Regions from separate parts of the Cyanobium sp. LEGE 06113 genome, predicted to be linked through region 3. Evidence: predicted binding sites of a transcription regulator. Region 3 holds the regulator's gene; each other region holds the start of a gene.
The links. Region 3 encodes NtcA, which controls nitrogen genes in cyanobacteria. Its sites were predicted from a motif close to GTANCNNNNGNTAC; they were not measured.

Region 1 (10,293 bases), on a different contig from region 3:
GCAAGCCGATCAACTCGGTGCAGGGCCTGGAGCACCGCGAGCTGGCCAAGCTGGGCGACTACCCGCCGGTGCTCATGGACGCCCTGCTCGCCAGTGAGGACGCTCGCTTCTGGTGGCACCCCGGCGTGGACCCGGTGGGCACGGCCCGGGCCCTGGTGACGAACCTCGCCGGCGGCCGGGTGCTGGAGGGGGGCAGCACCCTGACCCAGCAGCTGGCCCGCAGCCTCTATCCCGACCAGGTGGGCCAGGGGGAGACCCTGGGGCGCAAGTGGCGGGAGCTGCTGGTGGCGCTGCAGCTGGAGGCCCTGTTCAGCAAGCACGACCTGCTGCTCAGCTACCTCAACCGGGTGTATCTGGGCGTGGGCTGGGGCTTTGAGGATGCCTCGCGGCACTTCTTCGGCAAGCCCGCCGCCGAGCTGGAGCTGCAGGAAGCGGCCCTGCTGGTGGGCCTGTTGCCCTCGCCGAATGGCTATGACCCCTGTGTGGCGCCCCAGGCCGCCCTGGAATCCCGCAACGCGGTGCTGCGCAAAATGGTGGACTCCGGCCGCCTCGGTGCGGATGCCGGCCGCTCCGCCCGCCGCAGCCCGGTGCAGGTGGCGCCCGAGGCCTGCAAGCGGGCCGCCGAGCGGCGCGGTGCGCCCTTCTACACCGATCAGGTGCGCCGCGACCTGCAGGGCCTGGTGGGTCCGGCCGTGGCGGCCGAGGGCAATTTTCTGATCGAGACCCACCTCGATCCAGGCGTCCAGGAGCAGGTGGAGCGGGTGCTGCGGCAGCGGCTGAACAGCAGTCGTGGCCTCAATGTGAGCGAGGGTGCCGTGGTGGTGCTCGATGTGCGCAACGGTGGCATCGTGGCGATCGCCGGCGGCCGCGACTACCAGCAGAGCCAGTACAACCGGGCCTCGATGGCCCAGCGCTCCCAGGGCAGCACCTTCAAGCTGTTCCCCTACCTGGCGGCTCTGGAGCGGGGCGCCGGACCCGGCGATGGGGTGAACTGCGGGCCCCTGCGCTGGCGTGGCCAGACCTTCAGCAGCGACTGCAGCGGCAAGCTCAGCCTGCTGAGCGCCTTCGCCCGCAGCAGCAACACCGCCGCCCTGCGCACCGCCCAGAAGGTGGGCCTCGAAGCCGTCGTGCAGCAGGCCCGGGATCTGGGCGTCACCAGCCCCCTCAGCCCCATCCCGGGCCTGGCCCTGGGCCAGAGCGAAGTGACCCTGCTGGAGCTCACCTCCGCCTATGGCGCCGTGGCCAATGACGGCACCTGGCACGCCCCCAGCACGATCAAGCGGCTCGTGGACGCCGAGACCTGCCGGGGCAAGGATCCCGCCAGTTGCCGCCGCGAGGCGGCCGAGAGCGCGGCCAGCACCGCTCCAGGCCGGCGGGTGGTGAGCGAGAAGACAGCGCGCTCCATGCAGCAGCTGCTGCGGGCCGTGGTGACCAGCGGCACCGGGCGGGCAGCGCGGCTCGGGGGCCTAGAAGGCGGCAAAACGGGCACCAGCAACGAGAACCGCGATCTGGTGTTCATCGGGATCGCTCCCGAGCGCCACTGGGTGGTGGGCGTGTGGCTGGGCAACGACGACAACAGTCCCACCCGGGGCTCCAGTGCCCTGGCTGCCGGGCTGTGGGCCGAGATCCTGCGCGCCACCTCCTGAACGGTGAAACAGCGCACCCGCCTCTGGATCGCCGCCGGCCTGCTGCTGCTGGCGCTGGTGGTGGTGGGGGTGGTGCTGCAGGCCATCAACCAGCTGGTGTGGCAGCTGAGTGCCGTGCTGCCCTACGGCCTGGTGGGGCCGGTGGTGGCCCTGCTGCTGCTGGCGCTGGCCCTGCTGCTGGCGCAGCTGGCCTGGCCCTGGCTGAGGGGGCTGGGCCGGGGCGGGGCTCGCGGGCCCGGTCAGGCCGCCGGCGCCCGCCCCCCTGCTGAGCCGCCGGGCAACCGCCGCGAAGCCGCAGCCCGCCAGCTGGAAGCAATCGATCAGACCCTCGAGCGTGTGCGCGACGCGGTGGAGCGCCAGGCCCTCCAGGAGCGTCAACAGCGCATGGCCGCTGAGCTGGAGCGGGGAGACCTGGTGATCGTGGTGTTCGGCAGCGGCTCCTGCGGCAAGACCTCCCTGATCCGGGCCCTGTTGCGGCAGCTGGTGGGGGAGGTGGGGGCGCCGATGGGGGTCACCGAGCGCAGCAGCCGTTACCGGCTGCGCCTGAAGGGCCTGCGGCGGGCCGTGTGGCTCGTGGACACCCCCGGGATCCTCGAAGCGGGGGATGCCGGCCAGCAACGCGAGCGGCTGGCCCGGACCCAGGCCAGCCGCGCCGATCTGCTGCTGCTGCTGGTGGATGGCGACCTGCGGGCCACGGAGTTCCAGGTGCTGGAAACCCTGGCCGGCCTGGGCAAGCGCCTGTTGCTGGTGCTCAACAAGTGCGATTTGCGCGGCGAGCAGGAGGAGCAGCGCCTGCTGGCCCTGCTGCGCCGCCGCTGCAGCGCCCTGCTCGCGCCAGAGGATGTGCTGCCGGCCAGCGCTGCTCCCCAGAGCGTGCCGATGCCAGGGGGACGGCCGCTGCAGCCCGCCCCGGAGGTGGCGGCCCTGTTGCGGCGGCTCGCCGCCTTGCTCCACGCCGAGGGGGAGGAGCTGATTGCCGACAACCTGCTGCTGCAGTGCCGGCAGCTGGGCGAGGCCAGTCGCCAGCTGCTGGCAGAACAGCGGCGGGCTGATGCCGACGCCGTGGTGGAGCGTTACAGCTGGATCGGTGCCGCGGTGCTGGCGGTGACGCCCCTGCCGGGAGTCGATCTGCTCGGCGCGGCGGCCGTGAATGCCCAGATGGTGGTGGAGATCGCCAAGGTCTACGGGGTGAACCTCAGCCGCCAGAACGCCCAGGAGCTGGCCCTGTCGGTGGGCCGCACCCTGGCGGGCCTGGGGCTGGTGAAGGGGGGCGTGAGCCTGGTGAGTGCGGCCCTGAGCCTGTCGCTGCCGGCCCTGGTGGTGAGCCGGGCGATCCAGGCGGTGAGTGCGGCCTGGCTGACGCGGGTGGCCGGCCAGAGTTTCATCACCTACTTCGAGCGGGACCAGGACTGGGGCGACGGCGGCATGCAGGAGGTGGTGCAGCGCCACTACGACCTGGGCCGTCGCGACGGCGACCTGCGCCGCTTCCTGGCCGAGGCCTTCAGGCGTGTGGTGGAACCCCTGCGGCAGCAGGAGCGGCAGTTGCCCCCCAGACCCGGGGCGTGAGGCTGGCGGCCGGCCTCGAAGCGCCGACGCTGCCTAACCCCAGGGCCTCCGGCGGGGGCGGCTGCAAGGGGCCCCGGCTGTCGAGCACCAGGATCAGGCCCAGGTAGAGCACGGCCACCAGGATCGAGATCGCCCCGGTGATGATCGCCACCCACTTGGAGCGCGGACTGGGGTCAGGGGTCATCGGCTGGTCCGCGACAGGTGGCCCGAACAGGCCGGCAGGGAGGCGGCCACCACGGCCCTGAGCCGCTGCAGCTCAGCCCCAGTGGTGTGGGGGTTGCCCAGCACGGCCTTGAGGTGATGGCGACCGCCGTGCAGGGGCCGCGACAGCATCAGCTGCTGCTCCAGCAGCCGGTGCCGCGTGGTGAGGCTCCAGGTCTCGGCCGCGCTGGCCTCAGCGCCGCGCAGCGTGAAGGCCAGCAGGTGAAACCTCCCCTGCAGCAGCTCCAGGGCGGGAAGGCTGCCCAGCAGTTCCACCAGCTGCCGGCGGCGCTGGATCGCGCCGTCCAGAACCGCCTCGATGCCGTCGAGGCCCAGTTGCCGCAGGCCCAGCCAGAGCTTGAGCACGTCGGCGGGGCGGGTGCCCTGCAGGCCGCACTCGCCGCCGTGGCCGCCGCCCCAGCTCGGCTCCATGTAGGGCAGGCCGGTGCCGAAGGCCTGCTCAAGGGCCTCGGGCCGGCGCAGCAGCAAAAGGGAGGAGGTCTTGGTGATGCCGAGCAGCTTCTGGGGGTTGATCGTGACGGAATCCGCCAGCGCCAGCCCCTCCACCCGGTGCCGATGGCGGGGGCTGAGGCCGAACACGGCTCCGATCGCCCCATCCACGTGCAGCCAGTGGCCGTGGCGGCGGCAGAGCGCCGCACTGCGGGCCAGGGGATCGACGCTGCCGCGCACGGTGGTGCCGGCGGTGGCCACCACGGCGATCACCGGGATCCCCTGGGCCGCCAGGTGCTGCAGGGTGTGATCGAGGGCGGCGGGGTCCATGCCGCCGTCGGCGGCCGTGGGCACGGCCCACAGGGCCGCCGGCGGCAGGCCCATCACGGTGAGCGCCTTGTTGAGGGACACATGGCCATCGGCACTGGCCACCACCACAGCATCAGCGCGGCAGCCGAGGCCAGCCTGCTGGCGCGCGGTGACCAGGGCCATCAGGTTGGCCAGGGTGCCGCCGCTGGCCGCCACGCCACCACTGCCGGGGCCGAGGCCCAGCTGCTCGGCGAGCCAGGAGGCCAGGTGGCGCTCCAGGCGAGACAGGCTGGGGGAGAGCTCCTCGGCCAGCAGGTTGTTGTTGAGGCCGGCGCAGATCAGGTCGGCCGCGATCGAGGCGGGCAGGGGCGGCGGATCGAGGTGGGCCAGGGCGCCGGGGTGGGCAGGGTTGTAGGCGCCGTCCATCACCAGCTGAAGATCGGCCAGCAGCCGCGCGTTCGCCAGACCGCCCTGCTCGGGTTCGACGCCGGGCAGCACGCTCAGCGCCGGCAGGGGCCCTCGGCTGGACGCACTGGCCAGCCAGGCGCACAACTGCTGCGAGGCCTGCTCCAGAAACTCCTGCAGGCGCTGATCGAGCTGGTGCGGGCTGGCGAAGGGCAGGGGCGGAATCGCCCTCGGGGCTGGTGGCGCGCTAGCCAACGGCGGACGATCGGATCGTGCCATTCTCACCTGCAGGCTCGCGGAGCCACAAGCAACCAGGGCCTGCGGGAGCAGCAATGGCCAGCAGCGCCAGCCACGACGCCCCCGGCGACATGCGGGTGCACTACAGCTTCTGGATGGAGCGCCTGCTGCGCTGCGCCGGCCGCCTCGGGGCCAGCGGCGAAATTCCGGTGGCGGCGGTGGTGCTCGATGCCGGCGGCCGTTGCATCGGCTGGGGGGGCAACCGCCGCCACCACCGCCAGGATCCCCTCGGCCATGCGGAGCTGGTGGCGATTGCCCAGGCCAGCCGCCTGCTGGGCGATTGGCGAATGAACCAGTGCACCCTGCTGGTGACCCTCGAGCCCTGCCCCATGTGTGCCGGAGCCCTGGTGCAGGCCCGCCTCGGCACCCTGGTGTACGCCGCCCCGGACCCCAAGCGCGGTGGGGTGGGAGGAGCCCTGGATCTGGTGCGCCATCCGAGCGCCCACCACCACATGCGCGTGGTGGCCGGCGTGGAGGCCGAAGCTGCCGGCCGCCAGCTGCGGCGCTGGTTCAGACAGCGACGGCAGCCGGCCGATCAGATGCCGCACCAGGATGGAAGGCTGGCAGTTCGGTGCGGAACAGCTCCAGCAGGCGATCCACGTTTTCCGGCTGACTGTTGAAGCCCATCAGCCCGATCCGCCACACCTTGCCGGCCAGGGCACCGAGACCACCACCGACCTCGATGCCATGGGCGTTGAGCAGGTGCAGGCAGAAGGCCTTGCCATCCACGCCCTCGGGGATGCGCACCGTGGTGAGGGTGGGCAGACGCAGGTGCTCAGGGGCATGCAGGGAGAGGCCCAGATCTTCCAGGCCGGCCCAGAGCCGCTCGGCGTTGCGGCGGTGGCGGGCCCAGGCCTGCTCCAGCCCCTCCTCGGCCAGCAGCCGCAGGGCCTCCCGCATGCCGAAGTTCATGTTCACCGGAGCGGTGTGGTGATACACCCGGTCGCTGCCCCAGTAGCGGTTCAGCAGGGTGACATCGAGATACCAGTTGGGCACCTTGCCCTGGCGGGCTGCCATCTTGGCTTCAGCCCGGGGCCCCATTGTGAACGGACCCAGCCCGGGAGGGCAGCTGAGACCCTTCTGGCTGCAGCTGTAGGCCAGATCCACCTTCCAGTCATCGAGGTACACGGGCACGGCACCAAGCGAAGTGACCGTGTCCAGCAGCAGCAGGCAGTCGTGGGAACGGCAGAGGTCGCCGATGCCATCCATCGGCTGGCAGATGCCCGTGGAGGTCTCGGCATGCACCATGGCCAGCACCGCCGGCCTGTGCAGCTTCACGGCCGCCTCGATCTCCTCGTAGGTGAAGGCCTCACCCCAGGGCCGCTCGATGGTCACCACCTCGGCGCGGTAGCGACTGGCCATGTCCACCAGCCGCAGGCCGAAGTAGCCCTTCACGGCCACCAGCACCTTGTCACCCGGCTCGAGGGTGTTGGCCAGGGTGGCCTCCATCGCGGCGCTGCCCGTGCCGCTCATGGGGATGGTGAGCCGGTTGTCGGTCTGCCAGGCGTAGCGCAGCAGCTCCTGCACCTCACCCATCAGCTCCACGTACAGCGGATCGAGGTGGCCGATCGGCGTACGGGCCAGGGCCTGCAGCACCGTGGGGTGGGCATTGGAGGGCCCTGGGCCAAGCAACAGACGATCGGGCGTGGCAATGGGCCCGAGCGCACGGCGATGGGAGTTGTTGACGGAGGGCAGCGCAGACAAGGGGCCGGGGGAGGAAAAGGGGAACGTTCGGACTCAGATCCTGACAGTCAGCCTACGAAGCACCACCGCAGGCCAACCGTCAGGAGGATGTCGGGAGGATTCAGCGGGCGCGCACGTTGCTGGCACCCAGCCCACGGCAGAGGTGCTCGAAGGGCGGGCGCACCACGGCGGCCAGGGCCGAGGGGTCAGCGTTGGCTTCGGCGGCCAGCAGCTCGCACACCACATCGCCCATCAGCGCAATGCTGCGCACCGTGGGGCCGGTAGGCACCCCGAGGCTCTTGTAGGTGTCGTCGAGGCCGTTGAGCACCCGCTCGTTGAGGATCGAGGCATCAGCGGCCACCAGGGCATAGCTGGCGTAGCGCAGGAAATAGTCCATGTCCCGCAGGCAGGCCGAGAGGCGGCGGGTGGTGTAGGCGTTGCCACCGGGCAGGATCAGCTCGGGGTCATCGAGCCAGAGCCGCTGGGAGGCCTCGCGCACGATGGCGGCGGCCTCGCGGTTGATCAGCTCCACGGCCCGCAGCCGCAGGGCCGATTCGGCGAAGTAGGCATTGATGCGATCGATCGCATCCCGGTCGAGGTAGCGGCCCAGCTGGTCGTAGCGGCCGATCAGACCGGTGATGGCATCGCGCATGGTTCGAAAAGTTCGACGCACCTGCGGCGGAAGCTAGCACTCATGACTGGCCAGAACCCAGGCGCAGGGCGCGATCTGGCCGATCTGAGAGAAACAGTTACGCAAGCAGGCCTGGAACTTCGGTAGCAAGCGCTACAGGTTGACGGTTGGCGGGCTCCCTACCTTCCGGCCACGCCGCCAAGGGCCGGCACCACCCCTGCATTGCTCCATGGCCAAAACCGCTCAGGACGTCCTGCGTCAGATCCAGGACGACGGCATTGAGTTGATCGACCTCAAGTTCGTTGACCTGCATGGCAAGTGGCAACACCTCACAGTCCACAGGGATCTGATCGACGAGGACGCCTTCACCAGTGGGGTGGCATTCGACGGCTCATCCATCCGCGGCTGGAAGGCCATCAATGAGTCGGACATGGCGATGGTGCCTGACCCGGCCACGGCCTGGATCGACCCCTTCTACAGCCACAAGACCCTCAGCCTGATCTGCTCGATCCAGGAGCCGCGCAGCGGTGAGCCCTACGGGCGCTGCCCGCGCGCCCTGGCCCAGAAGGCGCTCGAGTATCTGGGCTCCACCGGCATCGCGACATGGCCTACTTCGGGCCCGAGCCGGAGTTCTTCGTGTTCGACGATGTGCGCTTCAACTCCGGCAACGGCAGCAGCTTCTACAGCGTCGATTCGATCGAGGCTCCCTGGAACAGTGGCCGTCAGGAGGAAGGGGGCAACCTGGCCTACAAAATCGCCCTGAAAGAGGGTTACTTCCCGGTTGGTCCCAACGACACGATGCAGGACATGCGCAGCGAAATGCTGCTCACCATGGCCAGTCTGGGGGTGCCGATCGAGAAACAGCACCATGAGGTGGCCACGGCGCAGCACGAGCTCGGCATGAAGTTCGCCGAGTTGATCCGTGCCGCGGACAACGTGATGATCTACAAGTACGTGGTGCGCAACGTTGCCAAGAAATACGGCAAGACAGCCACCTTCATGCCCAAACCGGTGTTCGCCGACAACGGCAGCGGCATGCATGTGCACCAGAGCCTCTGGAAGGGAGGCGATCCCCTGTTCTTCGGTGAAGGCACCTACGCCAACCTCTCCCAGACGGCCCGCTGGTACATCGGTGGCCTGCTGAAGCACGCCCCCAGTTTCCTCGCCTTCACCAATCCCACCACCAACAGCTACAAGCGTCTGGTGCCCGGTTTCGAGGCACCGGTGAACCTGGTCTATTCCCAGGGCAACCGCTCAGCAGCCGTGCGGATTCCGCTGACCGGCCCGAGCCCCAGGGCCAAGCGCCTGGAGTTCCGCTCCGGCGATGCCCTCTCCAATCCCTACCTGGGCTTTGCGGCGATGTTGATGGCCGGCATCGACGGTATCAAGAACCAGATCGACCCCGGCGACGGCACCGACCTGGACCTGTTCGAGCTCAGCGCTGAGGAGCTGGCGCGGATCTCCACGGTGCCGGCCTCCCTGAATGGGGCGCTCGAAGCCCTCGATGCCGACAAGCACTACCTGATGGAGGGTGGCGTGTTCAGCGCCGACTTCCTCAGCAACTGGATCGATCTCAAATACGAGGAGGTGCAGCAGCTGCGCCAGCGGCCCCATCCCCACGAGTTCGTGATGTACTACGACGCGTGAGGGCGGATCTGGGCCAGGGCGCTGTCGTGCAGATGCTTCTGATGGGCGTGGCGGGTGGCCCAGGCCCTGAGCTGATGCGCCGCATCAGCGGTGGGGTTGAGCTCGGGATGGCGGCTGATCTGGGCCAGCTCGGCGTCATGGCGACGCCGTTCGCGGCTGTGCTGCTGGGCCCAGGCCAGGAAGGTGGGATCGGGTCGGGGCCCGCCAGGCGTGCTCAGTGGCAGCGGGATCGGCAGGGGACGGGCAGCCATGACATCTCTTGGGGCGTTTCAATACATCGAGTCTCGCCCAGGTCTGTAGCCATCAATACCAACGCCGGTTTTCCTTCACAGTTCGTGTCTGGCTGAGCCCTGGCCTGAGCCGGGGGCCAGGGCAGGGGCGGGATCTCTCGGCATGGTTTCCCCGTTGGCCCTGACCGCCGAGAGGCGACCGGCCAGCCGGGCATTGGCGGGGTGAAGCCGGTGGCCACGTTCGAGAACGCCCGCTGCCTCCAGAGGGCGACCCTGGGACTCCAGCAGGGCGGCCAACTCCAGGAAGCCGCGGGGGTGGGGCCTGGCCTTCGAGAAGATCACGGCGTAGAGCCTGGCGATCGCCTGCTCCGGATCGTGCAGCACGCCCGCCTGAATGCGGGCCAGGTGCAGACGGCCGCGCTCGTCATCGAGCGCCTCAGCAACCGCGTGGGCCAGCCGCGGAAACGGGACGCCGTGTTCACGTACCAGTCGTCGTGACCACTGAGCTGCTTGAACACCCGGCGGAATCCCTGTTGCTGCATCAGCCGCAGGATCTTTTTCCGCTCCGGCGAGAAGTTGTGCTCGATCGTGAAGCAACGGAAGCGATAGCGATCCAGGGGGAGATGGCTGAGCACCATCAGCTCGGCCCCCTCCACATCCAGGGAGAAATAGTCGATCACTTTGGGGGCGTTATGCCGATCCAGCAGGTCTCCCAAGGTGATCGTGGGAACTTCGATCGTGTCGGTGAAACCGGAACGGGGCTCCATCACCCGGCGCTCGCCCGTGGCGTCCAGGCCGCCGTAGAGGCCGTTGCAGGCAAAGCTCAGCGTGTCGCCGCTGCGGGAATAGAGGGCCTCAGCCACCACCGGAATCGAACGCCGGGCCTCAGCATCGCGCCGCAACAGGGGATTGGGCTCTCCTCCCAGACCCTTCCAGCCCATGATCTCAAGCAGCAGGGTGTTGGAGAGGCGACTGCCGTTAGCGAGGCCGAATTCGAGGAAATAGCCTGGCTTGGGACCCTGGCAATAGAGGGCAAACAGATCCTGCAGGCTCTGGGAATTGGTGAGCTGCTGAAAGGGCTCACAGAACTGCAGAAATCGATCCCGGGAATCGAACAGTCCCATCCCAAGCCGCCGCTCTGTCTGCGGCGCAGAAACTAGCACTGAGGCACAGCCTTTTAGCTCTTCAACCACCAGGCCAGCAGCAAGCCGGGGGTGCCCCAGCGCCA
Region 2 (10,293 bases), on a different contig from region 3:
AGCCAACACGCCTTACCAGTGCAGACCGTGCAGTTTGGGCAGCGGCGCGGTTTTGAAGGTGGTGGCGAACAGCCTCGGAATCCTCCGGCTGTTGTAGACGCGGAATTCCTGCACCAGGCTGACACCCGGTTCGCGCACAGCCTGGTTGAGCACCACCGAGCCGTCAGGATCGGAAACGGAACGATGGAAGGTTCCCGGCGGAATCCTGAGGATGTCGCCGCCCGTATCGAGCCGCACGATGTGGAAGGGGTAGTTCCAGCCGAAGTTCACCAGATAGAAGGTGCGGCCGCCGTGCAGGGCGAGCAGATTGTCCTCCTGGTGGGGATGCAGGTAGAACTGCCAGGCTGCCGTGGCCGGATCGTCCGGAGGGGAGGTGGCGGGCCCCGAGTGGATCACCAGATCCCGGGCATTGGACGCGGCCACAGTGATGTCGAAGAAGCGCACCGCGGGGGTGTCGCGGAACTTCTCGTAGGGGATTAGCTCGAACATCGGCGCCGGTCTCGGCGTTGTGGCAGTCATGGCAGTCGGTGTTGGGCGCGCACCGGTTGGGCGTAATCCAGTGAACCGAACACCGTACCCCAGCCAGTGTGGCCGCCACTACCAAACGGCCGACCGCCTGGGCAGTTTCTGCACTGGGCCGCAGGGGAGTGGCACGGGCCAGAAGGTGGCCGGCACAGCAGGTTCAGTGCCTTGTCGTATCGATCAACACACGAGAATCACAGCCATGACGACATCATGAAGGGGCTCCATCTTGCAGCACATCAAGCAGCAGAGGGCCCACAGATCAGCTGCTTGGCTGCCACATCAGATCTCAACTTTTATGACCATGTCATCAACACCTGGCTCCAGCGGATCGCCCTTGACGGCCGCACTTCTGAAGGCCAAGAAAGCCAAAGGACTCAGCTTCTCCGAGCTGGGTGAGGCCCTTGGTCGCGATGAAGTGTGGGTCGCCTCATTGTTCTATGGCCAGGCCTGCGCCTCCAGCGACGAAGCCACAGCCCTGGCCGGTTTGCTCGCCCTGGATGGCGACACCGAAGCCGCCCTGCAGACCTACCCCACCAAGGGCAGCCTGGATCCGGTGATCCCCACCGATCCCCTGATCTACCGCTTCTACGAGATCATGCAGGTGTATGGCATGCCACTGAAGGATGTGATTCAAGAGAAGTTCGGCGATGGCATCATGAGCGCCATTGACTTCACCTTGCATGTCGACAAAGAAGCCAACCCCACGGGAGACAGGGTGAAGATTACCATGTGCGGCAAGTTCCTGCCCTACAAGAAGTGGTGAACCACTTCTTGAACCCATAAAAAAAGACCGGGCAGCGTTGCTGCCCGGCACTTGTGACTGATACGAAGAAGACTGCGCCGATTCTCAAGATAGACGTTCAGCTGCAGTGGAATCGCAGGGGCTGAACTTAGCGCGCTCCCAGCTCGGCGGCGAGTTCCCTTTCAAGCTTTTCATCATGCCTGGTGGGCAACACATTGCTGATCGGAGAGCGGTGGGTACTGTAGAAGAGCATGCCGATAAACACCATGCCACCCACAATGTTGCCGAGCGTCACCGGCAGATAGTTCCAGAAAGCGATCTGAAGGAAACTCACGCCTGAACCCAGCAAGGGGCCCGTGGTGTGCAGGAACATGTTCACCACGATATGCTCCATCCCCAGCGCCTGGAAGGCAGTGATGGGCAGCCAGCAGGCCAGGATCTTGCCAGGAACGCTCTTACTCACCAGGGCCAGGGTGACTCCCAGGCAGACCAGCCAGTTGGCAATCAGACCGCGCAGGAAGGCAAGAAAAAATCCAAGAGCTCCGAGGTTCTGATACTTGGCAATCACATTGGCTTTGTTGAGGCCGATGATCTTATTGGCCACGGCCACCCAGTCACCGGCCCCGGTGGCCAGATCTGCCGTTCCTCCACTGGTGAGGCTCATGGCAAAGAGGATGCCGACCAGGCCCGTGCCGAGGAAATTGCCGATCCACACCCACATCCAGTTGTGGAAGGTTTTCTTCCAGGTGGTCTTGCCGGCCCAGACCGCCATCGGCAGTAGGGCAAAATTACCGGTGACCAGTTCCATGCCAAACAGCACGATGCTGGCGAAGCCAAAGGGGAAGATGAATGATCCAATCCAGGGAATGCCCGTCTGCACCATGATGGTGAGGGCCAGACACAACGCCAGACCAAGCACGGATCCGGAGTAGAAGCCTCGCAGCAGAAGGTTCTTGACGCTGACGCTGGACTTCTTGCCTCCAGCGGCAATCATCCCATCGACGAGCTCATTAGGTAAGACGTAATCCATGAAAGAGGAAAGATCGAAGTAACAGAGATCAGCTGGCCCTGGAGAGCAGGCTGGTGATCAGCGACTGATGCGATTCATCAGTTGGCTGAAGGGATCCTCGGATGGGGTGGACCGCACAGGTTCGGAAGACTCAGCCCCAACGGAACTGAACCAGTTCACGAAGCGAGAGAAGGGATCTGTTCCGGAACCAGCGCCCTTGGGGGAAGGCGTTGTGGTTGGAGCTGAAGCAGACGTGGGGAAGGGAACCATGGGAGGGAGGAGAAGATCAAAAGCAATGCCGATGCCAACGCCGATCAAATCCGTCCACGAACTCGCCGCACCGGTCCACGGGGGATGGTGCTGCAGCAGGCCGGCCGGACTGCCACAGGAGCACGAGCCCGCGAGGCCGATGACCAGGCGGATTGAAGTTGACAAACCAACAGCGACTCGGGCAGCCGGTGTAGAGGCGCCCAAGGCAGGGAGGTTGAAAAGTTGTGGAGTCAGCGTCTGAAAATCTGAAGCCCGTGGGCTCCATAAAACGAAGCAATCAGAAGCTGCCTACACGTGCAATCCGAAAAACGGAGGCAAGAGATCGAACGAGCCGATCTCTGCACCCATCCATTAAGCCACTGGATGATGTTCGCTCCTGTAGCTCGTGTTACCAACCGAACCTTCGGCCAGGATTCGACAACATGGCTGGAGCCGCTTTGCTCAGGTCTTGCGGCCGATCTCTCCCCACACCCGCACAGCGCCGGATCTGAGCATCTGCCACACCTGGGTCATGGCCTCAAAATCCTGCCCCAGGGCGGAGCGGCGCTGGGGAGGGCGCTCACTCGCCCCACGCACCAAGGCAGCCCGCTGTGGAACCCGGACAGCCCCCCTGGCCTGGCCGCGATTGGAGCGTGGAATGGCACGGGGGACAGCACCGGGGGCCATGACATTCAGTGCACAGAATCCCACTGCACCAGAGGCGGGCGCGTCATCCTGTGTCAGCCACTACCGAAAGCCAGTCTCACGCCCCGTGGCGTGCTGCCGCTGGAGAGATCAGAACGGAATCGGCATCTCGGCGTCCGCCGGCAGCGGAGCGCAGGCCTCCACCCGCTCGGCCACCATCGCCCCCACCACCACGATGGAGGGGGAGCTGAACCCCTCAGCCGCCACCTGATCCGCCAGGCCACCCAGAGTCGCCACCAGGCTGCGCTGTCCCCGCACCGTGCCCTGCTGAATCACGGCGGCCGGGGTGGACGGATCCAGCCCGCCTGCCATCAGCTCCTGGCAGATCCTGGCCAGGTTGTGGAGGCCCATGTAGATCACCAGGCCGTCACTGCTGCGGGCCAGCCCCTGCCAGTCCACGCCCGGTCGGGCCTTGTCGATCTCCTCGTGCCCGGTCACGAAGGTGACGCTGGAGCCGGCGCTGCGGTGGGTCACGGGAATGCCGGCATAGGCCGGGGCCGCAATGCCGGAGGTCACGCCAGGCACCACCTGCACGGGAATGCCATGGCTCACCAGGTGGGCGGCCTCTTCCCCACCGCGGCCGAACAGGAAGGGATCGCCGCCCTTCAGCCGCACGATTGTCTGGTGGCGGGCGGCCAGCTCCACCAGCACGGCGTTGGTGCTGGGCTGGGGCACCGAGTGATGACCGCGCCGCTTGCCCACGAAGTGCCGCTCGCAACCCACGGGCACCAGGTCCAACAGGGCCTTCGGCACCAGAGAGTCGTACACCAGGGCACCGCAGTGGCGCAGCAACCGGTGGGCCTTGAGGGTGAGCAGCTCTGGATCCCCGGGGCCAGCTCCCACCAGATACACCGTGCCGAGCGGCGGAACAGCGCTCATGGCAGGGCCACGAGCAGATCCAGTAAGCCGTCGCGCAGGCGGGGGCGTTGCAGCAGCGGTGGTCCGCTCCAGGGCGAGAGGGCATCCGTCAACCGGTTCGCCGCCAGCACCAGCGGCAGCACCGGCGGCCTGAATTCCGATCCCGCACTCTGGGCCCAACCGTTCGGCCGCGCCCCCTCTGGAGGTGGGCAGCTCGGGGCAGCCAACACCTGCACCAGCTCATCAGCAACCGTCGCAGTGTATGGAGTGGCGTGGCAGCGGGCTTGGCAGAAGCGTTCCAGGTGGGTCAGGTAGCGGCTCGCCAGGCCCTCCTGCAGGGGATGGTGGAGCAGCAGAGGGGTCGTGGCCGTGCCCTCTGCCGCCGCCCACGCCCTGGCCAGGGCCAGGAGCTCCAGGCGCAGGGCCCGTTGCCAGAGGGGCCACGCGCCCAGAAAGGGCAGCCGCAGCACCGGGCCGCTGCCGCGCCAGGCGGCACTGAGGGCCGGCACATCCCCCCGCACATGGCCCCCCGGCAGGAGCAGCAGGGGCATCAGGGTGATCGCCCCCCCTGCCGCCGCCTGCCGCAGCGGTCCCACGGCCGGCCCCGCCGTGCCGGTGAGGCTCTGCAGCACCACCGGGGCTCGGCGCCGTCGCTCCACATCAGCCCGCAGCGCGTCCAGCTCCGCAGGGATCACGCCGCCGCCGCGGCCATGCACCACGAGCACGAGAGGGTTGGCCGGCAGGGCCGAGAGTCGCCGCTGCCGCCGCCGCTGCACGGCAGGATCCAGCCGCTCGGGCTCGACGCCGGCCAGGGCGAGACGGGGCTGGGGCAGCCGTGCCAGCAGATCCAGGGCGGTGGCCGCCAGGGAAGGATCGAGATCCGTGAGCAGTCGCCGCAACAGGCGGCGCAGGGGCGGCAGCGGCCAGATCGGCAGACCCACCGCCAGCCCCTCAAGGGCTGCGCGACGGCAGGGCCCCGGCTGGGGTGAGGCCAACCAGCCCGCCAGCAGGGCGAAGTCGGCGGGGTCCCGCTGGTGGCCCACCAGGGGCAACAGCCACTGGGCCCGCTCCGCGGCCCAGGGCTCAGCCAGAGCGGCGCGCAGGCGGGCCGCCAGAGACGGGTGCCGCTGCTGGCCGATCACCTGCAGCAGGGCAGGATCGGCCCCGGCGTTGTGCAGCCACCACACCAGCAGCCGCTGGGCCGCCGCAGCGTCAAAGCGGCTGGCCAGGGCGGCGATCAGATCGGCGTCTGGCCGGAGCTCACCGGCTTCGATCGCCAGCAACCAGGGCTCCAGCGGCAGCGCGGCACTGCGGCGCAGACGCTGCAGCCAGAGCCAGCGCCCGGCATCTGTGGTGGCAGGCAGGTTCCGGGGAAGCAGAGGGGAGTCAGGGGGCCCTGCCACAACGCCCTCCAGCCGACTGGGCCTCAAGAATGGCACCGGCGACGGGACAGGTGAGGGCTGTTCTGTAGCCACCGATACGTTTGATGTGGGACAAGAGCTGCCGTCAGGCACCGGCTATATCACTGAACAAGGCAGAAAGGCAAAAGACCATGGGCCGGAGTGCAATCGGCAGGTGCGTGACCCAGGAGCGAATTGACGGAGCCCGGCTGGCCGCCGTGAAGGAACAACAGTTGCTGGTGAGCCTGGCCCAGCAGTTGGCTCAGGCCCAGTTCCGCCAGGGGGATCAACTGCGCAGCCGTCGTCTCTGGAAAGAAGCGGCACTGCTGGAGCTCGACCCTGAGCGGCTCACCCACCTGCTCTACGCGGGTGTCGAGAGCGGCGATCGACAGGCCCTGGTGCAGCTCGACCAGAGCTGGTGCGGCAGCCAGGACAGCCGATCCCGGGGTGGATCGGTGCGCTCCTGGCTGCGGAAGAGGGTGTTCGGGCAGCGGCCCTCAGGCAGCCGCAGCCTTGCGCCGCGCACCGAAGCGGTCCACCAGCAGCTGCTCCATCACGTCCGGTAGGTCGCTGAGAGGCACACCCTTGTCATGCAGCTCAGCCAGCCTCGGGTCGGCGTCCATGGAGCCGCCGAGGAAAATCTTCACGGCTTCCACCATCTCGCCGTCCTTGCGGGTCTTGGCTCCCATCAGGCCGATCTGACCCATGTAGGGCTGGCCGCAGGCGTTGGGACAGCCGGTCCAGTGGGTGCGCACCCCATGGGGCAGCTCCACCCGCCGCTCCAGCTCCTCCACCAGCTCCTGGGCCGTGCTCTTGGTGGGGATCAGGGCAAAACTGCAGTAGGCGTTGCCGGTGCAGCTCACAGCCTCGGCCTGCAGGTGGCCGGGATCGGGGCGGAAGCGCTGCAGCAGCGGCTCGGCCAGCAGCGCCTCCTGGCTGGCTTCCGGCACGTTGACGATCAGGGCGTTCTGGGCCTCGGTGAGCCGCAGTTCACCGCTGCCGTACTGCCGGGCCAGACCGGCCAGGGCCAGCATCCCTTCGGCATCGAGACGGCCCATCGGCACGTGCAGGCCCATCCAGCCGAGCCCCTCCTGGGCCTGGGCATTCCAGCCGAGGCCATCCCGGGGGGCCCGTGTCACCAGGTGCGTGCCGTCGTGGGGCTGGAGCGAGGCCATCGCCTCGCCGCCGGCCAACGCCCCATAGGCCGCCTTGATCGTGTCCCTGTAGGTCTCAAGCCCCAGCTCATCGATCAGATACATCAGCCGGCTCTTGTTGCGCAGCTTGCGATTGCCGTTCTGCTCGAAGTGCAACAGCACCGTGAGGGCAAAATCAGGCAGCTGATCAGCCCGCAGCCACAGGCCGAGCGGGATGGCGAGTTCGTTACGCTGGGCTGAGAAGAAGCCGCCCACCATCACGGTGAAGCCGAGCTCGCCGGCGTGATGGGCGGGCAGGAAGGCGAGGTCGTTGTGGAGCAGGAAGCTGTCGGGGGCACCGCCGACGGCCACGTTGAACTTGCGCGGCAGGTTGCGGGGGCCATCCGGCTGGAACAGCCGCGCCTGAATCGCCTGCACGAGGGGGCGCGTGTCGACGATCTCCTCGGGATCGATGCCGGCCAGGGGGTTCCCGGTGATGTTGCGCGGGTTGTCGTGTCCCGACTGGCGACTGGTCAGGCCCACGCGCTCCATGGCCTCCAACAGCGGCGCCATGTCCTCGAACAGCAGGCCCCGCAGCTGCAGGTTCTGGCGGGTGGTGATGTCGGCGCTGCCGTGCTCGCCGCAGCGATCCACCGCCTCGGCGAGCAGCTCCAGCTGCTCAGCGCTGACCACGCCGTTCGGGAGTCGCAGCCGCAGCATGAAACGGCCGGGGGTGACGGGCCGGAAGAAGATGCCCATCCACTTCAGCCGGATGGTGAGGGTGGCCTCGTCGAGGCTGTCCCAGCCGGCAGCGGCCAGCTCGGCCAGCTGGGGTTGCAGATCGAGGCCGCAGAGATCGGCCTTGGCCTGCTCCACCTTGGTGAGGGCGGAGCTGGGAGTGGTCGCTTCAGGGGTCGTGGAAGTGCTCATGGAAGAGGGAAGCGGCGCACCGAAGGCACGCCCAGACAACGCGGCCGTGAACAGGACCCCACGGCACCACCACACCTCACCCCATCGGTCGGGAGGGGATGAGGCCGGTGAACGCCAATGAGGGATGCGTTGTCCGGAATGGGAGGACGGCGCCTGGGCGCGGCCGCTTCCCTTCAAGATGAGCTGGGATCTGCAATCACAGACCGGTCCTGATCCTGCAGGCAAGGGCAGTGATGGGGTGTCGTGGTCGTTACGGATCTGTCATCCCTGACCTGGCTGGCCTCAGCGCTCGCCCAGGGCACTCCAGAGGCTGGCGGGATGGGCCACCACCGCGGTGTCTCCCCCGGCGGAAGCTGCAGGGGCCGCGTCGCGAGGAAGGCCGGCCAGCAGTTGAACCCCCAGGGACCCCACCACAAACATGCCGACGAAGGCGAGGGCGACGCCGAGGGGAGAGCCGGCGCTACGGGTGGTCTGCAGCGGAGTGGCCATGGCGGAGCTGCCGAAGAACAACCTTCAGTATCGAAGCTGGATGAGGGACTTCAGAAGCGGGCGCCAGCTTGGGGGGCGGGGCTCCACGCCCCCACCAGAGCTGATCCGGGCGCCTCGAAGACGCTGTTGGGCCGCAGCTCAAGGCTCACCAGACCATGCAGGCATCCGAGCAGAAGCCCGCAGCAGGCAGCCCATCGCATCGGCGCACCCAGTTGTGAGCATGAACTCTCTCCAGCCAGGGGGCGATCGGGATGCAGCGGTTGGTACCGAACCGAAGCCGCCTGGCTCCGGCGCCAATCTTCAGGATGTCTTCCGTGTCGGTTGATACTTCTTTCCCGTTCTGGCCTTTGTTCGGTGGGGCACACGCTGGACGATCACTGGTGACAGCATGGAGTTCTCGACCATGCAGCCCGTGCGGCCCACGCTGCCCCCTCCCCTCAGCCCTTGATGGCGCTCCCTTCCGGCACCCTGCCCAACGCCTCGCCTGAGACCGGACTGAACGGCCATGCCCCTGCTGCCGAGCTTCTGTCTGGCCGTGAGCGTTTCAAGCACTATCTGCAGAAGGTGGGCAGTGGCGAGCACACCAGCCGGGGGCTGAGCCGGGAGGAGGCCGGCCACGCGCTGGAACTGATGCTGCTCGAAGAGGCCACGCCGGCCCAGATCGGCGCCTTTCTGATCGCCCATCGGATCCGTCGGCCCGAGCCCCAGGAACTGGCCGGAATGCTGGATGTCTACCGGCGCCTGGGGCCGAGCCTGCGCAGTGCCGAGCCTGCCCTCTGCTTCGGCATGCCCTTTGACGGCCGCACCCGCACGGCCCCCATTTATCCGCTCACCGCCCTGGCCCTGAGTGCGGCCGGGCTGCCCGTGGTACTGCAGGGGGGGGGCCGCATGCCGGTGAAATATGGCGTGCCGGCCATCGAGCTGTTCGCCGCCCTGGGGCTGGAGCTGCAGGGGCTGAACCTGACCACGGTGCAGGCAGGGCTGACGCAGCACCGCCTGGCCCTGGTGCACCAACCGGACCACTTCCCGCTGGCGGAGAGCCTCACGCCGATCCGCGACGACCTGGGCAAGCGCCCCCCCGTGGCCAGCCTCGAGTTGCTCTGGACCGCCCATCAGGGCCCCCACCTGCTGGTGAGCGGCTTCGTGCATCCCCCCACCGAAAGCCGGGCCTGGAAGGCCCTGGAACTGGCCGGCGAGGCGATGGCCATCACGGTGAAAGGCCTCGAGGGCAGCACCGACCTGCCGATCAGCCGCGCCTGCATCACGGCCCGGGCCCAGGGTGGTGATGGGGAGCGCCTGATCCTTCACCCGCGCGACCACGGCTGTTACGACAACGATGCCCTCTGGCAGGATCTCGAGAGCTGGCGCGAGCAGGCCCTGGCCGCTCTCGGTGGCCAGGGGCCCCTGGCCACCGCCCTGATCTGGAATGCCGGGGCCTATCTCTGGTATGGCGGTGTCTGCCAGGATCTGGCTGCAGGCGTGGCCCGCGCCACAGATCTGGTCCAGAGCGGAGCGCTGCTGGATCAGCTGCGTGCCCTGATCCAGTGGAGACACGATGCTTCCTGAAGGCTCCCATCCTTGCTCCCACTGCTTCGGCTTCGAGCGCGACTTCGTCGGGAACTGGCGCTGCATTCCCCTCTGCCTGCGCCGCAAGCTCGATCTCTGCGGTGTGAAACTGCGGCTCAACCACTGGCTGGCCCTCACGGAAAGCCAGCGGGATCAGCTCGTGCTCTGGCCTGACGGCCCCGACGACCTGGCGGCCCTGGCGGCCGAGCTGCGCCAGAGCACGGCGGCCATGGCGGACGGCGGGGTCACCTCCCTGCCCATCCCCCGCGAAGCCCCCTGGCAACACCCTGGAGCGCCCCCCGCTGAGGTGAGCAGCTCAGCCGCAGAGCTGGGCTATGGGCTGGGGCCTGACCAGTGGAATGGTCTCTCGGAGCTGGAGCGGTTTGCTCTCTGCAAGCTGGCCCGCCCCGGCCACGACCATCACAACCTGCCAGCGGCGCTGGTGGAGCTGTTTGCCCCGACCGGGGCCACCTCCTGAACCCTGGCGACGGCCACGGCGGCGGCCTTGAGTTCGGGCTGCCTGGAGATCGGGCAGGCCTGCTCGTGCAGCAGGGCGTTGGCCTCACAGGCCTGCTCCTGCATGAAGCCCCAGTGCATCGGCAGAAACACGGTGCCCGGTCGGATGCGCTCGGTCACCGTCGCCCGGGCCGTGATCGTGCCACGCAGGGAGCGGATCTCGGCCATGGC
Region 3 (10,293 bases):
GGCTGGTTCTCCCTGGAGCCCGCCCAGCTGCTCGTGCTCGTGGATGACATGGACCTGCCCCTGGGCCGGTTGCGCCTGCGCGCCAGCGGCAGCGCCGGTGGCCACAACGGCCTGCGCAGCACCATCAGCCACCTCGGCAGTCAGGACTTTCCGCGCCTGCGCATCGGCATCGGTGCTCCGGCTGACACGCCAGCCGAGCGTCGGGCCCGCACTCTGGGTCATGTGCTCGGGCGCTTCTCTCCTGCAGAGCAGCCCTGCCTTGAGGACGTGCTCAGCGAGGTGGAGGCGGGCATCGGCCTGATCCAGCGCCTGGGGCTGGAACGGGCTGGTAATCGTTTGAACAGTTTTCAGCCCCAGCACCCCCCAGCCTGAGCGGATGGCCTCTCTGCCCCTCACCACGGCCCAGTTGCGGGTGCTGCACCAGAGCTTCAGCCATCGACGGCTGGAGGGGGAGGTGAGCGCCGGTGGCTTCCACTGGACCTTCAGCTGGGCCTTCGACCGGGGTGAACTGCAGGTGGAGCCCTCCCTGGGCCGGGCGCTGATCCAGGACGCCCTGCTGCGCTTCCTGCTCAAGGCCGACTACCAGCTCGAACCCGGCGGCGATTACGCCTTCACCGTGCGCGCCCGCTTCTAGGCGGGCCAGTGGCGCAGCAGCGGCACGTCATCCCGGCTGAGCGGGCGCCCGAGCCAGCGCTCCAGCAGCAACTGGGCCACCACGTCGTCCAGATCCCGGGGGGGCAGGCGCAGTCCCGGGGGCAGCAGCCGGCGCCAGCTGCCGGCCCCCTCCAGTTCCCAGAAGCGACTGCGGGCCGCCAGGGTGGTGCCCCGCTCATCCACGGGATGGGGATCGAGCCCGCAGCCCTGCAACTGGGCGGGCCAGGGGCCACTGCCGGTGCCGTTGCCGAGCACCACCTGGGTGAGGCCTCGCTGGGATTGCCAGTGCCGCAGCAGGGCCAACGCCTCCGCCGGCGCCAGAATCGCGGCCTGCACCAGCACCGACGCCCTGGAATCGGCCAGCACCAGCCCGCACTTGCTGCGCCCGGGATCGAGCCCCGCCAGCAGCGACGCCCCCCTCACGGGCGGCCGGCCCCTCTGTTGCCCGAAATCCTCAGTTCCACGGAGATCGGGTCGGGGGTGTCGGCGTCGCGCAGTGCCACCGCCTCGAGTTGCACCACCGCGTCGCTTGGGCGCTCCGCCAGCCGTTGGGTGAGCTGGTTGAAGCTGGCGGCATCGAACTGCAGTCCATCCTCCATCGTGCCCTGGCGCTGGGCCTGGGCATAGGCAGCCGCCAGCAGCAGGTTGAGCCGGCGGGCCAGCTGGTCGGGGCTGCGCAGGCCGGCCTCGATCGTGGTGCGGGCCATCACCTCACCGGCGGCCACCACCCGCCGATTCGGACGCAGGTCGGGGAAGGCCAGCACCTGTCTCTCGCCGCGCAGCACGTTGGCGGCCGAGAGGATGCTCACCACCCAGGTGCCGGGTCGAGCCAGCAGCCCCTCCAGACGGCTGATGTCGTTGCTGGGCACCAGCAGGATCTGCCGATCGACCGCCTCCCCCGGCAGCACGCGCCGGAAGGCATTGAGGTTGGCCTGCTGCAGCAACGCCGTGATCACCTCCTGGGCCTGGCCGGGGTTCTCCAGCTTCACCTTGGCGCTGGCCAGGGACTGGCCGGTGGTGATCACCACGTCGCCGCGCCGCAGGGCGATCAGGTTGTTTTCGAGCTCACGCAGCTCCTGGGCCCCTGCTGCGATCCGCTCCCGCACTGCGGCCAGTTCAGCCTCGGTGCGCTGGATTTCAGCGTCCCGGCCCCGCACCACCTCGCTGAGGCGAGCGCGTTGACCCTCCAGGCTCCGGTTCTGTTGTTCGAGCGCCACCTTGTCGCGCTCCAGCCTGGCCCGCTGGGCCTGCAGGGGGGCCAACTCCTTGCGCAGGGCGGCGCTGCGCCGCTCGGCCTGGGCCAGCTCCTGCTGCACCTTGCGCTGGCCGGCCTGAGCCCTGGCCACCTCCGCCTGGCTGGTGCTGAGGCGCTGGCGACTGGCCTCGAGCTGGCTGCGGGTGCCACTGAGCCGCTCCTCCAGCTGGTCGAGCTCGAACAGTCCCGTGCGCAGGCGCTCACTCACCAGCAGCATCAGCCCGAGGGACATGGCACTGATCAGGCTGCCTGTCAGCACCGTGATCAGCACGGCGGTGCGCCGCGGCCGCAGCTTGAACAGACTCAGCCTGGCCTTGCCGACCCGGCTGCCCAGGCGGTCGCCCAGGGTGGAGAGCACGCCGCCGAGAACCAGCAGCGCCAGGATCAGCAGCCAGCCCGACACAGGTGTCCTCGTATGGAGCCAGTATCCCGCCTTGGCCGCTGGGCTTCAGGCCGATGTCAGCTGAAGCGCTTGGCCAGGGCGATCGGATCGAACACGGTGATCTTCTTGCGGTCGATCTGAACCAGCCCTTCGTTGCGCAGGTCTCCCAACAGGCGGGTGATCGTCACCCGGGTGGAGCCAATGGCCTCGGCGATGGCCTGGTGGGAGAGACGCAGGTCGATGGTGATGCCCTCCGAACCCGGCACGCCGAAGTCGCGGCAGAGCACCAGCAGAAAGCTCACGAGCCGCGAACTCATGTCGCGGTGCGTGAGGGTCTCGATCATGGTTTCGGTCTGCAGGATCCGTGAGGAGAGCCCCTGCAGCAGCAGCAGGCCCACGCTGGCGTCCTGTTCGATCGCCTTGCGCACAGAGGTGGCCGGTGCGCTCAGAAGCTCCACGCGGGTGAAGGCGATCGCGTGGTAGAAGCGGTCTGAGCGCTGGCCAGTGAGCAGGGAGAGCACCCCGAACAGGCTGTTTTCCCGCAGCAGCGCCACGGTGATCTCCTCTCCGGATTCGTACACCCGCGAGAGGCGAACGGCTCCGCGCCGCAGCAGATAGACCCGCTCGGCCGGATCCCCCGGGAAGAAGATCGTCTTGCTGCGCTCGATCGCCTCGACGCTGCTGCCTCCCAAGGCCCGGATCACCTCCAGCAGGGTCTGGTGGCCCTGGCCGGCGGCCCCCATGCCGCCCACCACCCCTGGTGCACCGCTGCTGGGTGTGTTGGCCGTACGGCTGAACCCGCGTGTGGCGCCAACCATGGCTGGGTCAGGCATATGGGCGGACCCTATAGATGCGATGGGGGCCCTCATGTAGCAACAGGCACCTTTTGGGGGCCGGTGAGTCCGGGCGCACCGGCGTGCGTGTGGGTGGACCCACCACAGGTGGTGGTTGTGCCGAGCGCTACGCCACGCGACCGCTACATTCAGTCCTGCGTCGCTGCAGGGTCCATGGCCGCCAGTCTCTCGAGCAGCCCCGGTTCCGGAGTCCGGCTCGAGGTGGTGGGTTCCGCGCCTGCCGAGGCCGCTGTGCACACGGCCCATCGGCCCGTGGCTCCTGTGGCTCTGCCTGCTGCGGCCCTTCCGGCGACTGTGCGTCCGCGGCGCCGGCTGGCCCAGCCGGAGGGCATGCTCCAGGTCCACACCGCCCCGTTCCGGGGCAGTGTGGCGGCTGTGCTCAGCCTGGCCCTGCGCAGCGCTGGCCTCGGCAGCCGGGTGCTGGTGAGTCAGCTGCTCAAGGGTGGGGTGGAGCAGGGGCTTGCCGCCAGCCCCTGGCTCTGCGGCCGCCTCCAGTGGCTGCGGCCGGCCGTGGCCACCTGCCTGGCCGAACCGGCTCCAACCCATGGCGGCGAGATCCTGGAGGCGGTGCAGGAGGTCTGGGCCTTCAGTCGCCAGCAGCTGCTCCACGGCAGCGTCGACCTGATGGTGCTCGATGAACTCGGCCTCGCCGTGGAGCTGGGCTATCTGCCCCTCCAGGAGGTGCTCACCACCCTGGAGCAGCGGCCCCCCCACCTGGATGTCATTCTGACCGGACCCTCCATGGCACCTGAGCTGATGGCCCTGGCTGACCAGGTCACCCAGCTCCGCCGCGGCTGTTAGGCCGGCCTCCGATGCTCAAGAACGACCGTTGGATCAAGCAGCAGGCGTCCGGCGGCATGCTGGAGCCCTTCCAGGGCACGCTGGTCCGCCACCTTGACCCCGCTCAGGCCAGCAGTCCGGTGCTCAGCTTCGGCTGCTCCTCCTACGGCTACGACCTGCGCCTCTCGCCCCAGGAATTCCTCATCTTCCGCCATGTGCCCGGAACGGTGATGAACCCCAAGCGCTTCAATCCTGCCAACCTGGAGCCCGCATCCCTGCACGAAGATGCGGATGGGCGGTATTTCATCCTGCCCGCCCATTCCTATGGCCTCGGGGTGGCTCTTGAGCACCTCAGGGTGCCGCCCAACATCACGGTGATCTGCCTGGGCAAGAGCACCTACGCCCGCCTGGGCATCATCGTCAACACCACTCCCGCCGAGGCCAGCTGGGAGGGCCACCTCACCCTGGAGTTCAGCAATTCCTCAGGGGCTGACTGCCGTATCTATGCCGATGAAGGCATCTGTCAGCTGCTCTTCTTCGAGGGTGATCCCTGTGAGACAACCTACGGCGACCGGGCAGGAAAGTATCAACACCAACCTGAACGCGTGACCTGGCCAGGGTGTGAACCCCTCTTGGGGCCTCACTCAGGGGGCCAGTCTGGCCTTGTGCAGGCGGCTGAGCTCATACCACTCGGCAACCTGAGGGGCCCACAACTGCAGGTGAGGCCAGATCAGATCGCAGAGGGCGCGGATCTCCTGCTGGGCATCGCGTTTGGCCCGCAGATCAAGGAAGTGCAGCAGCGCCCTCAGGGTGAAACTCACCACGAAGTGCTGGCGGTAGTCGAAGGGCAGGATGCCGCGGGCATGCTCCTCGGCAAAGCCGGCCGCCAGAAGCTCGGCGTAGCGCTCGGCAGCCCGGCGGCAGAGGTCCAGGTCGATGGCCCGCTGTTCGGCGCTGTAGGCATATTTTTTGCCCTGACGGTCGCTGTAGTTGCCGAGCGGGCGCAGGTAGAACACCTCTTCCAGGTTGAGCTCGCCGCTGGCGGCCTTGGTGATGCGATCGCCCGTGTAGCGCATCGACTGCACATCAAAACTCACCCCCACCCGGTGGGTGCGGGCCTGCTGCATCACCGAGTGGGGAAACCAGCCCACGTTGAGCACGATCTGGGCGTGCTCCAGCGGCCCGTAGTGCCCCCGCTCGCCGGCCAGCAGGCGCTTGACGCAGATCTCGCCCGCTGTCGCCTCGTCGGGCCAGGCGGCGCGCTCGGCCGCCACGAAGCCCTCGCTGTAGTCCTGGTGCATGGCGGCATACACACACAGCTGGGGGCTGGGGGTGGCGGCCAGCAGCTCGACGCGAAAGCGCGGGTCCATGCCGGATGGGGTGGGGGAGGGGGCAGGCATGGCAGACCTCAGCCGTGGCTGCGCGGGCCTGCCATCGTGCCAGGCGTTGCATCGCCGGCGGCCTGCTGGGCCTCGGCTGCCGTCAACGGGCTCACGGCTCCCACCCCGGCCAGGACCGGCAGGTTCGTCCCCTGGGTGAGGGCCTGGGCGAGGGCCTCGAGTTCCTCGGCGCTGCGGGCCCCGATCGAACGGCCCACCGGTTGGCCGGCCCCATTGAACAGCTCCAGCTGGGGGATGCCGTTCACCGCGTAGCGCTCCAGCTCCGGCTGCCAGCGGGGGTTGTCCACATTCAGGAGCACCAGATCGAGCTCGCCGCGGTAGTGCCGCTCCAGGCCGTCCATCGCCGGGGCCATGGCGCGGCAGGCCTCACACCAGTCGGCGTAGAACTCCACCAGGGTGGGGCGCCCGTTGGCCAGGGCCACGGAGAGCTCGGGAGAGCGGCGGGCCAGGGCATCCAGCGGCGCCTGGGGTTTCAGGCCGCCCCGCAGCCAGAACACCGCCGCCGCCAGCACCACGCCAACCAGCACGAGCACCAGGCGTTCGCGCTGGCCGAGGCCCTGGGCTGGTGAGGAGCTGCTCATCGTGGATAGGGTTGGGCAGATGTGCGCCGCCTGCCGTGCACTCTGCCAGCCCTGCCCCGCCACCGGTTCCGTGAAGCGGCGACTCACCCTCCATTTCCCCCGCGAGGCTGTGCACCAGCCGATCACCTACCGGCTTGCGGTGGATTTCGACGTGGCGGCCAAGATCCTCCGCGCCCAGATCGCTCCCAACCAGAGCGGCACCATGGTGGTGGAGCTCTCCGGTGACATCGACGAACTCGAGGCGGCCGAGGTGTGGCTGGAGAGCCAGGGGCTCGGCCTCAACCGGGCGCCCGGGCAGATCGCCGTGAACCGCGATCGCTGCATCGACTGCGGCATCTGCTCCAGTGTCTGCCCCAGCGGCGCGCTCGGCTTCAGCGCTCCGGCCTGGACCCTCCACTTCGATGCCCCCCGCTGCCTGGTCTGTGAGCAGTGCATTCCCAGCTGTCCGCTGGAGGCCATCGCCCTGGTGCTGGACCCGCTGTGATCGCCTCGCTCTCTGCGGCGCTGCTGTCGGTCCTGCGCCTGCTGGCGCTGCCGTTCCGGGCGCCGATGCTGTTGGTGCTCGGGGCGATCGCGGTCTATGAGGGGCTGCACTGGAGCCGGCCACTGGCCGCCGGCTCGCTGCCGCCGATCGGTGCCCTCGATGCCGATGCCATCGCCAGCCTGTTCTGGTCGATCGACTGCCTGCACGCCCTGGTGGTGGTGGTGGTGTGCACAATGCCGGATCTGCTGCTGCGCCAGCTCTCCAGCCTGATGGCCTCCAGCCGGGTGATGACCCTGGTGGTCACCTTGCTGCTGGCCATCACCGGTGGCCTCTACCTGTTGCATCTCAACGCCCTGGCCAACATGTTGATCCTGGCCTCAGCCGTGCTGCTGGCCCGCCTCGATCTGGCCCGCGTGCGTGTCGTGCCGCCTCCCCAGAACCTCGCTCTGGCCCTTGGCGCCCTGGTGTTGCTCGGGGCGACACTGGGGCGCTGGCTGGCGGGTTAGGGCTCGTTCAGGGACACACGGGCAGCTTCCGGCTCTGGACATCCCAGAGATTGCCCAGCACCTTCTTCACGTAGATCCGGGTTTCGGGGAAGGGGATGGCCTCCACCCACAGCTCCGGGAGGGTGTCCAGCCAGGGGCCCAGCCAGTCCGCCACGGCGTTGGGGCCGGCGTTGTAGCTGGCCGTCACCAGCAGGGGATTCTCCTCCCAGCGGGCCATCAGCTGGCTCAGATAGAGCGCCCCGAGATCGGCGTTGCGCTGCGGATCTTCCAGAGCCTCTGGGGCGAGGGGCCCAGAGGTCAGCTCGTCGCAGTCTCAGGCAGCAGCTGCAGCAGGCCCACGGCCCCGGCCGGTGAGCGCACCGCCGTGCTGAAGCGCGACTCCTGCCGGGCCACCGCCGCCAGCAGGGTCGGCGCCACGCCGGTCTGGCGCCCCGCCTGGTTGAGTTCGGCGCTGAAGGCACTCTCCGCCAGGCTTTCGGCCACCTGTTTCACGGTGGGGCACTGGTCGGCGCGCAGCTGCAGGTTGGCCTGCTCCAGCTGGCTCAGCCCTGTCCAGTGATCACCGACGCCACGGCGCAGGCGGCCCTCCAGCAGCAGGCGCTCGGGGCCCTCCAGGCTCTGTTCGGCGCGCGCGTCGCGCCATTGCTCCCAGGCCTCCAGCGACTGGCCCAGGCGCCAGAGCTGGTCGAGATCCTCCAGGCCGCTGCCCAGGGGCCGCCATGGGGGGGTGAGCAGGGGCGGCGCCGTGGCGGGGTCGAGGTCGATGTCGCCGCGGCCGAGGCGCAGGGAGGCTCGCCAGCCGTAATAGCCGCCGGGATGGCGGGCCAGCAAGGCCGCCCAGCCTGCTCTGGCTTCAGGACGCTGCCCCTGCTGCCACTGGCTCAGGGCCAGCCAGAAGCGACGTCGGGCATCCACGGGTGCCGGCAGGGCCGCCGTATCGAGGGCGCTGGTGCCCAGCAGCACCGCCGCCGCCCGCCAGTCCTCCTGCAACAGCCGCTCCCGGGCCAGCCGCCACTGCAGTTCCCAGCTCGCCGGATCCCGCGGCCAGCGCTGCAGCACGGCCACGGCCGAGGAGGTCTGTCCCACCACCAGGGCGCGGCGCGCCTCAACGGCTGCGCTCTCCTGCAGGGGAGCGGGCAGCTCCCCGAGGCGCTCCAGGCTGGAGCTGCTGGTGCTCTCCGCCAGCAGCTCCGCGGCCTGGCCGGCGGCGGGGCTGGCGGGGTGCTGCTGGGCCAGGGCCAGCAGCAGGGCTTCGCCCTCGTCACGGTTCTCAGGGCTGCGGAGCAGCAGGCGTCCTCTCTCGAGCTGGGTGGCCGGGCTGCCGGCCTGGCCGTCCAGGCAGCGCTCGGCTGCCTCCAGGTTGCCCAGGCTCACCAGGCTGCGAGCCAGCAGGTCCCGGTCCTGGCCGCTGAGGCTCGACGGGTTCTTCCGCTCCGGGTCGCAGGCTGAGGCGATCACAGGGTCAGCGCCGGGCCAGCGGGCTCCCCAGCGGGCCAGGTGCACGGCTCCCGCTGGCCCGGACTCCAGGGCGGCGGCCAGGGCGGCGGGGTGGGCCGGGAAGCTCCTGAGCAGGCGCTGGCGCAGGGCCGGCTGGTCCCGGCCCAGCCTGTAGAGGGCATCGGCGCTGGCGGGGTGGCTGGAAAAGCGCGCCAGCAGCTGCTGCCACAGACGGCTGCTGCCGGCCTGGTCGCCCGTGCGGTCGGCGCTCTGGGCGGCCCGCTTGAGCACCACGGCCGCGAGGGGATCGCGGCCCCAGCCCTGGTTGCGCAGCAGCTTGGCGATCCGTTGCGGGTCGCCGGCCTGGCCATCTCCGGCTGGCTTGGCGTCGGTGCGGCCCGCCCCGCTGCCAAGGCTGACCTCCTGGCGCTGCTCCTCGGCAGCCACCAGCAGCAGCGCCGCCTCGCGGCGGCGCACCGGATCGGGCTCAAACCGCCGCTGGGCCTCCAGGGCCGCCGCCGGGGCGAGGGGATCGGGCCAGGCCCGCTGCTGCAACAGCTGCCGCCCGAGCACCAGGGCTGCGCCGCTGCCCAGACAGGTGAGCGAGAGCAGCAGAGCGAGGGATCGCAAGAGCGCGGTGGCGAGTGCAGGGCATTCTGGAGAGCAGTGACGCGGGCGCTCCGGTGCGGTTGCCTTCCCTGCCCCCCCTGCTCTCGACCCTGCCGGGGGCGGGCCAGCGGTTGCGGACCCTGAGGGTGTGGGCCCTGGCTGGGGGCGTGCTGTTGCTGCGGCCCTTCTGGCCGCTCAGCCTGCTGCCTGGCTGGGTGGTGGGGCTGCTGCTGCTCTGGGCCGTGCTGGAGCTGCAGCGCTGGATCTGGTGGCCGCGGCGCTGGCGCTGAGCGGCATCGGCCTCCCCCTGGGCTGCACGTAGCCTGCGGCGAATCGATGCGTTGCGATGGCCGACACGGCTCCCCATCCGCTGGGTCAACCCCTTGGCGACGCGGTGGCCGGATTCGGCACGGACGGCATCCGAGGCCATGTCGGCACCCTGGTGACACCGGCTCTGGCCCTGCAGCTGGGCTACTGGGCCGGCCAGGTTCTTCCCCCTGAAGGGCCGGTGGTGATCGGCATGGACAGCCGCCGCAGCGGGCCGATGCTCACGGCGGCCCTCACCGCTGGCCTCACCGCCGCCGGTCGCAGTGTCTGGCAGCTTGGCCTCTGCCCCACACCGGCGGTGCCCGGGGAGATCCGTCGGGCCGGTGCCGCCGGCGGGGTGATGGTGTCCGCCAGCCATAACCCTCCCCACGACAACGGCATCAAGTTGTTCGGGGCCTCAGGCGCCAAGATCAGCGCTGCCCAGCAGAGCGCCATCGAGGCTGGCCTGGCGGGCGAAGCCCCGCCCGTCGGCTTCAGCGGCAGCGGCACCGTTCTGCAGCGGGCCGACCTGATGGCCGACTACCGCCAGAGCCTGCTGGACAGCGTGGAGGGCCGCCGGCTGGATGGCTGCCGGATCGTGCTCGATCTCTGCCATGGCTCGGCCACCGCCTGTGGCGAGGACGTGTTTCGGGCCCTGGGCGCCGAGGTCACCGTGCTGCACGGCGAGCCCGATGGCTCCAGGATCAACGTGAACTGCGGCAGCACCCACCTCGAGCCGTTGCGCCAGGCGGTGCTGGCCCAGGGCGCCTCCATGGGCTTCGGGTTCGATGGCGACGCCGACCGCATGCTTGCCGTTGACGGCCGCGGCCGCACCGTGGACGGTGATCAGGTTCTCTACCTGTGGGGCTCGGCCCTGCTGGGCAACGGCCTGCTGCCGCAGCAGCGGATCGTCGCCACGGTGATGTCCAACCTGGGCTTCGAGAGGGCTTGGCAGGCCAAGGGCGGCGTGCTGGAGCGCACCCCCGTGGGCGATCAGCACGTGCACCGGGCGATGGAGGAGCTCGGGGCAGGGCTGGGCGGTGAG

Region 1: the regulator NtcA is predicted to act here: its motif matches at 7,332-7,345, upstream of IQ220_RS05795 (allophycocyanin subunit beta).
Region 2: the regulator NtcA is predicted to act here: its motif matches at 8,355-8,368, upstream of IQ220_RS13155 (anthranilate phosphoribosyltransferase family protein).

The regions. Positions count from the first base shown of each region.
Region 1 is NZ_JADEWM010000002.1:332,411-342,703, forward strand. It holds gene IQ220_RS05765 (transglycosylase domain-containing protein) at 1-1,646, shown strand, start outside; gene IQ220_RS05770 (GTP-binding protein) at 1,650-3,212, shown strand; gene IQ220_RS05775 (hypothetical protein) at 3,148-3,396, opposite strand; gene IQ220_RS05780 (pyridoxal-dependent decarboxylase) at 3,393-4,832, opposite strand; gene IQ220_RS05785 (nucleoside deaminase) at 4,910-5,494, shown strand; gene IQ220_RS05790 (alanine--glyoxylate aminotransferase family protein) at 5,385-6,578, opposite strand; gene IQ220_RS05795 (allophycocyanin subunit beta) at 6,679-7,209, opposite strand; partial or broken gene glnA (type I glutamate--ammonia ligase) at 7,418-8,835, shown strand; gene IQ220_RS05805 (hypothetical protein) at 8,823-9,086, opposite strand; gene IQ220_RS05810 (tetratricopeptide repeat protein) at 9,162-9,449, opposite strand; gene IQ220_RS05815 (FkbM family methyltransferase) at 9,404-10,189, opposite strand; gene IQ220_RS05820 (hypothetical protein) at 10,243-10,293, opposite strand, start outside.
Region 2 is NZ_JADEWM010000008.1:111,355-121,647, reverse strand. It holds gene IQ220_RS13195 (redox protein) at 13-489, opposite strand; gene cynS (cyanase) at 827-1,288, shown strand; gene IQ220_RS13185 (formate/nitrite transporter family protein) at 1,416-2,297, opposite strand; gene IQ220_RS16135 (hypothetical protein) at 2,988-3,122, opposite strand; gene cobA (uroporphyrinogen-III C-methyltransferase) at 3,321-4,109, opposite strand; gene IQ220_RS13175 (hypothetical protein) at 4,106-5,491, opposite strand; gene IQ220_RS13170 (hypothetical protein) at 5,668-6,054, shown strand; gene IQ220_RS13165 (ferredoxin--nitrite reductase) at 5,986-7,551, opposite strand; gene IQ220_RS13160 (hypothetical protein) at 7,834-8,040, opposite strand; gene IQ220_RS13155 (anthranilate phosphoribosyltransferase family protein) at 8,488-9,606, shown strand; gene IQ220_RS13150 (nitrate reductase associated protein) at 9,596-10,084, shown strand; partial or broken gene IQ220_RS13145 (molybdopterin oxidoreductase family protein) at 10,027-10,293, opposite strand, start outside.
Region 3 is NZ_JADEWM010000012.1:2,288-12,580, forward strand. It holds gene pth (aminoacyl-tRNA hydrolase) at 1-372, shown strand, start outside; gene IQ220_RS14550 (DUF3146 family protein) at 377-634, shown strand; gene IQ220_RS14555 (resolvase) at 631-1,077, opposite strand; gene IQ220_RS14560 (DUF3084 domain-containing protein) at 1,074-2,312, opposite strand; gene ntcA (global nitrogen regulator NtcA) at 2,369-3,109, opposite strand; gene IQ220_RS14570 (cob(I)yrinic acid a,c-diamide adenosyltransferase) at 3,299-3,946, shown strand; partial or broken gene dcd (dCTP deaminase) at 3,958-4,536, shown strand; gene thyX (FAD-dependent thymidylate synthase) at 4,570-5,295, opposite strand; gene IQ220_RS14585 (thioredoxin domain-containing protein) at 5,334-5,906, opposite strand; gene IQ220_RS14590 (NIL domain-containing protein) at 5,977-6,390, shown strand; gene IQ220_RS14595 (hypothetical protein) at 6,456-6,896, shown strand; gene IQ220_RS16165 (transglycosylase SLT domain-containing protein) at 6,904-7,197, opposite strand; gene IQ220_RS16170 (lytic transglycosylase domain-containing protein) at 7,194-8,963, opposite strand; gene IQ220_RS14605 (hypothetical protein) at 8,978-9,232, shown strand; gene glmM (phosphoglucosamine mutase) at 9,289-10,293, shown strand, end outside.